DNA from 2 places in the Paenibacillus sp. FSL F4-0122 genome. Region 2 is predicted to be linked to the other one. Evidence: predicted binding sites of a transcription regulator. Region 2 holds the regulator's gene; the other holds the start of a gene.
The links. Region 2 encodes LexA, which represses DNA repair genes until DNA is damaged. Its sites were predicted from a motif close to CGAACATATGTTCG; they were not measured.

Region 1 (3,200 bases), 1.4 Mb from region 2:
ATTTTATCTTCCTTAAAAAAGAGTACTTCAAGTGTACAAGCGCAAGCAAAAAGCCCCGGTTTTCCGGGGCCTTTTTACGTATGAGCGTCTTAAATTTGTTCGCGGTAGCTAATGTTGTTGGCGATCTTCTCGTCACGAACGGCTTTGCGCAGAACATCTTTGACGGTTTGGGCATCATGGATTTTTCGAAAAAGAAGCTGAGGCGCTGAGGCATCATCAGAAAATACAGTTAATGACCCGATGCCAAGCATCCGGTCCATTATTGACTGTTTCACGGATAAATCGCGTACGCGCAGCAATTCGATTTCTTCAACATTTTTACCGATAAGTCCGGTCTTTAACATAATGCGCTGACTTGTAATGGTATATGAAGTTGTGTTAAGAGCTATAATTCCTTTAAGTCGATCTGAGATGCCGGCAGGTTTGCCTTTCCAGAGCACAACTTCTTGATTGACATGATTATCTTCTGCTGGTCGATGGGCGGTCACTGGAGCGGTACCGTTAAGGCTGGTTCCACATTCTCCACAAAATTTAGCGCCCTGCTTGTATTCCGCTCCGCAGGTGGTGCAATAAGGCATAAATACCCTCCTTTTCTGATCACAATTAAAATAATTATAACATAACAGTCATTTTACATATATTTCATTTGCGCTTTACACAAACCGACATTATCCTGTTAAGTGGAGGGATAAATAATGAAAAAAGCTTTACTAATAGGAATGCTGATGATGACTGTCATCCTTAGCGCCTGCAGCAATAATTCAACTTCATCGGCACCTGCCACGGAAGAAGAAGTGCAGGAGACTGTGCAAAACTTCTACAATGAAATGTCTAAACTTGAAGAGTCGGGAAAATCTTCTTTAGCGGAGTTCAATGAAGCCATTGCGGGTTATTCAGCAGGAGAACTCACGGACAAGCAGTTGGAGAAGAAAATTAAGCAATTCCAGAGTACCGCAACTGATTTATCGAATCAAGCCGAGAAAGTAAAAATTTCCTCCAGCTTGCCTGAAGACATTCGTAAGTTGCTTGAAGAGTCTAAAATTTCCTTTGAAAGTGCTTATTCTTTAAAAAAAGAGGCTTCTCAGGGCGCAGATTCCGCAAATGTTACGGCTGAGCAATTTAATGAATTGAATCAAAAAGCTGATATAGCGATGTTGTTCGGTATCTCCAAGCTTAATGAGGCAAGAGAAGCAACTGGACTTATAGATTCCGAAGGTGAAGCTACCTCAGTATCTGGAGATGTTGTTCAAGAATAAATCAAATCAGGCGCTGCACAGTTTATCTGTCAGCGTCTTTTTGCTGCGCTTACATGGATATACATTGATATACATCTTTTGGATAAAAAGCGCTCCTTCAAAAAGGTATCTTTTTCCTGATTATTGATTAATATGCGAAGATGCGGATATAATACAAACATACGTTCGTGTTCAGAAGAATAGATATATTATAAGGGAGGGGTTACCATGGGCAAAAAGCTGGAAAAAAACGGGCTGTGGGAAAGCAGCCGCATGATGCTGCCGGAGCATAAGACAAGAATTATAAGAGATGAACGGGAGACGCTGCGCCGCATCAAGCCTATTCTGGATGAGCAAAAGCTGGAGGAGATCGAATGTACACTGGCTTTGTCGTTGCGGAGTCATGTACGAGTGACAGTTGTTCTGTTTGATCCTTTTGAAAATACGATGTTAAGTGGCTTTGTGACTTCCATTCACACCCACTCGCGTGAGTTTAAGCTGCAGTGGGCGGAGGAATGGAAGTGGATCGATGTGGATGATATTGTCGAGGTCTACATCGTTTAATGCTGAGAACCGTTGCCTTCGCTTTTCTCATAAGCGATTAAGGTAACGGTAGGGTTACCGGTCAGATGTGCAATGGAAGCTTCAGCATTCCGAATAATTTCCAGTGCTTCTTCCTGTTCACTAAGGGCTGCAACTTTATAGCTATCGCTATGAATATCCATATGTCTCCCACCTTTCGTTAAATATGTTGTCCTTTTTTGTGGAAATCATCCTAAGGGGACAGGGGTACAGGCAAATAGGACAGCGGCATCATTGAATATACCAAAGGGGTGATTCTATGCTGACTTTGGAGCAATTGAGGGAAAAATCCGCGGCGCGTCTGGTCGGGCTTCATCCTGTCTTGGCGGCAGGTGCGAATGTTTTGATTCAGCAAAGCCATGCGAGAGGAGTCCCTATCGTTATTACTCAGGGTCTACGGACCATCGCTGAGCAAAATGCTTTGTATGCGCAGGGTAGAAGCAAACCGGGGCCGATAGTTACCAACGCTAAAGGCGGTACCAGCTATCATAATTATGGTCTTGCGTTTGATTTTGCGCTTTTGCTGCCGAATGGCACTAGCCTTTCTTGGGATATCAATCGTGATGGTGATAAAGATAAGACTGCGGATTGGCAAGAGGTTGTACAGGAGGCTAAGCGGCTTGGATTAGAATGGGGCGGGGACTGGACCTCTTTTAAAGATTATTCACATCTGCAAATGACTTTCGGTTTAACTATAGATCAACTTCGGGCAGGTAAACGTCCAACGACGGACCAAGCCAAAGAGGCTTTAAAAAAGATTACCGGAGGGGATGATCAGGTGAACAAAGACGTTACAGTGACCATTAACCTAAACGGCCGCAAGCTTACCGATGGCGTTCTCGATACCGGAATAACCTATGTGCCCATACGTGCGCTGGCTGAGGCGCTTGGAGCAAAGGTAACTTATGATGCTGTGACCAAGACAGTTAATGTAGTAAAAGAGTAAAATCATCATGCATAGACAGTGCCGTCCAAGGGGAAATTATCAGTGATAACTAACCTTAAAGGGAGGCATAACACTGTGAACAAGCTGATAACAAGCCTTGCATGCGGTACTGTACTGTCAATGAGTCTAATGGGAGCTAGCTATGCATCAAATGCCGTTGGATCAGCAGCATTGGGCGGTATCCCAGCCGCGAATACCGGAATGGATGGCACTGCGGAACACACTCGGATGATGAATACGGAAGGCAATCTAATGAATGGCACCACGGGAACAATGAATCAGCATGAGAGCATTATGAAAGATAAGATCCGCATCGATGATAATTACAGACCTAACAACTACAACACCAATAACTACAATGACACCCGCAATAACTACAGAACCAACAGCACTGTTAACCCGGCAACCAACACTACACAGACCGGCAAATACCGTGC
Region 2 (3,200 bases):
TAGCAAATAAGTACACTAAGATAATCAGCATATAATCACCTCCCAGTTATCTCATTAGACTCAAATTGTTGCTTATTGAAAGATATGCCTGAATGATCCCCACTAGTATCTTTTAAAAGGGAAATTCGTGGAATTATAGGATCGGCTTCGGAATTAGCCCAAAAAAAGCACCCGGAGAAACCTGCCGATTCTGCAAATGGCGCAAAATTGGGGGTTGCTGCAAGGGTGCTTTTTAAGGTAAGTATGTAACCTATAGAAAATTGAAGGCAGTGATATGATCGGTATAAACAATCAGCTGTTTGTATTCGATCGGAGTCCCATAACTAGCATAAGGTCTTACAGTAACGTCATTGAGGACAACAAAGTTATAGCTGAAATTTTTATCAGGGTGTTCTGCTCCCAAATAAGATATGTATTCGTCTACTATTACATCATCCATCAAAGATTTTAAATCAAATACATCCTCTTTGTTGGAGACGGCTGGAGAGACGATTCCCTGAATGCTGCCAAAAGAGGTGAGCAAATTCACTTTTTTTCCACTAGCTTGTTCATCATTTAAAAGTAAACCGGACAGCTTACCCAGTGCATCGACTTTAAAATCGACGAGGGTTCTAATTTTTGAGTTATTCAAAACTAAACACATCCTTTTCAATTTGCAATCCTGTTAACAATATTCGACATATAATCACCAAACTCCTAGTATGCTAATGAAAAAATACTTACTTATGTAATGACCCCCATTCTGTATATGGTGATTTGGGGGCTGTGACGTCCTCAGCGAATTCAATTCCTTATCGTTACTCGTGTTCCTATAGGGACGATAGCTGCGAGTGTTAACACATCCTCGTTGTACATCCGGATACAGCCGTGGGATACCTCTTTCCCAATGGAGGAAGGATCATTCGTTCCATGAATCCCGTAGTGTGGTTTAGACAGTCCCATCCAAAAGGCACCAAAGGGACCGCCTGGATTGGGTTGTTTGTTAATAATCGTGAATTCTCCCACTGGGGATTGGGTTAACATCTTACCAATGCCGACAGGGAAACCTCTAATCACAATATCATTGTCCAGAAGATATAACATTCGTTGGGTCAGATCTACAATAATTCGGTAATTTGGCATTATGCACAACACTCCTTTCTAATTAGGATATGAGCAGAACGCCTAAACGGTTATTCATAGAAAATGCCCATTTTAGCGAACGAGAACAAATGTTCGTTAGTGGTTGAGAAAGCAAAATACACAGAAAAAAGGCTGTTCCGCATTTGCGGAACAGCCTTTTATGGTAGGAGTGCATACTTAGTGGATATCTCGAAACAATCCGATGACTCTTCCGAGAATAGTTACGCGATTAAGGCGAAGAGGCTCATAAGCTGGATTCTCCGGCTGAAGCCGTATATGATCACGTTCCTTGTAAAAGGTCTTAACGGTTGCTTCATCTTCTTCAGTCATGGCTACAACGATATCTCCGTTGTCCGCTGTTTGTTGTTGGCGAACAATTACATAATCACCATTCATAATGCCAGCATCCACCATACTATCACCCATAACTGACAGCATAAATACTTTGTTGTCACCTACATAGTGAGTAGGAAGTGGGAAGTAGTCCTCGATATTCTCTGTAGCAGTGATAGGTACCCCGGCGGTAACTTTACCTACGACAGGAATCCGTGAGATGGTCTGGGCGAATTGGTGAACATTCTCTGAATCCTCTTGGCCTAGTAATTCTATTGCACGTGGCTTCGTTGGATCTCGACGAATAAGTCCCTTCTTCTCAAGCCGGTCCAAATGACCGTGAACTGTGGAGCTGGAAGCAAGGCCAACAGCTTCTCCAATTTCCCGGACGGAAGGTGGATAACCCTTGCTGCGGACTTCGCTTCGTATAAATTCCAGGATCGCCAGCTGGCGACTTGAAATCTTTGACATTGGAATCAACCCCATATAGTAATGTTTGGGAAAATTATAACATAGAACTACCGTTCGCACAAACATAAGTTCTAACTATTATAAATATTAATCTGCTAGAGTTAAAAAATGGTAGACAAATGATAATAAAATGTACCACTTGAGTCTCTCGAAAAAAAGAGAACAATTGTTCTGAAATAGTATTGAACAAAACACATGTTCGTGTTATTATGAATTCGAAAGTAAGAACAAGTGTTTGGAGGATGATAATTATGCTAAAATACAGTACATATCGCAGCATCTACGATAAGGCCCCAGTGGTTGAATCTTTAGGACATAATGACGTTGCCCGTAATTCCGCTAAGGTGAAAGAGATAACGGAACGTTTGCTAGGAGGGATGATTTCGTTGTTCCGTCAGGACTTCTTTATTAAGTTAATATTGATTATCGTGCTAGTATTTTCTGGCCTAACAGTAGTGGGAAGTGTATTTGCAGGATCGACGACTATAATGAAGGAAGAGAAGCGGATTGTGGTTGAACGTGGAGATACACTATGGAGTATTGCCCTTAAGAATAAACCGGCTGATATGAAGACAGTTGTTTATATAGAAGGAATTAAACGTTCAAGTGGGATTAAGAGTAGTCAAATTAACGCTGGAGACATACTTACTTTACCTATTTATTAATTTTCTGAGAACATAATAGAATGACCAGTAGAGCTTGCAGGGAGTAGACCTTGACAAGCTCTTTTTCTCATGGCAGAGTTAGAATTAATTTATAGGGGGAGGGAAAGTATTGAATATTGATGAGTTGGTCGCGCGAATTAACGAATTGGCACGCAAACAGAAGAGCGTAGGCCTTAATCAAGAGGAAGTGGCGGAACGCGCCAAGCTTCGTGAAATTTACCTGGGGAATATCCGCAATAACTTCCGAGCACAATTAAATACTATTGAAGTAGTAGATAACGATGAGCATGAACAAGGTAACAAGGGGCTTTAACATTAGCTCGCTGTTCCTTTTCATAGATATTTCAGGATGACTAGGGGGAACGCACATGGCCCGTTCTTGGGAAAGAATGGTTCAACGCAACACACAGCAAATCAACAAGCAAAGAAAGAAACAAGGCAAGGATACGATTTATGCCTCTAAATCTCCTACCCAGAATGCCGAAGTCTTTAAAGGTCGCAACATTGCATTTCCGGTAGTGTTAGTGATACTTGGCACTATGTTTTGGGTAGTTGGTTCTATTGATCAGGCCAAAGGAAACGGCATGCTGGCTAATTGGTTGGGAGTAG

Region 1: the regulator LexA is predicted to act here: its motif matches at 1,411-1,424, upstream of MHH49_RS17620 (YolD-like family protein).

What each region holds. Positions count from the first base shown of each region.
Region 1 is NZ_JBBODI010000001.1:4,082,154-4,085,353, forward strand. It holds gene MHH49_RS17605 (glycosyl hydrolase) at 1-16, shown strand, start outside; gene MHH49_RS17610 (PH domain-containing protein) at 90-578, opposite strand; gene MHH49_RS17615 (hypothetical protein) at 696-1,256, shown strand; gene MHH49_RS17620 (YolD-like family protein) at 1,464-1,799, shown strand; gene MHH49_RS17625 (hypothetical protein) at 1,796-1,960, opposite strand; gene MHH49_RS17630 (M15 family metallopeptidase) at 2,077-2,763, shown strand; gene MHH49_RS17635 (WGxxGxxG-CTERM domain-containing protein) at 2,839-3,200, shown strand, end outside.
Region 2 is NZ_JBBODI010000001.1:5,511,683-5,514,882, forward strand. It holds gene MHH49_RS24025 (hypothetical protein) at 1-31, opposite strand, end outside; gene MHH49_RS24030 (hypothetical protein) at 251-631, opposite strand; gene MHH49_RS24035 (L,D-transpeptidase) at 784-1,122, opposite strand; gene lexA (transcriptional repressor LexA) at 1,300-1,926, opposite strand; gene MHH49_RS24045 (LysM peptidoglycan-binding domain-containing protein) at 2,178-2,591, shown strand; gene MHH49_RS24050 (DUF896 domain-containing protein) at 2,701-2,904, shown strand; gene MHH49_RS24055 (hypothetical protein) at 2,960-3,200, shown strand, end outside.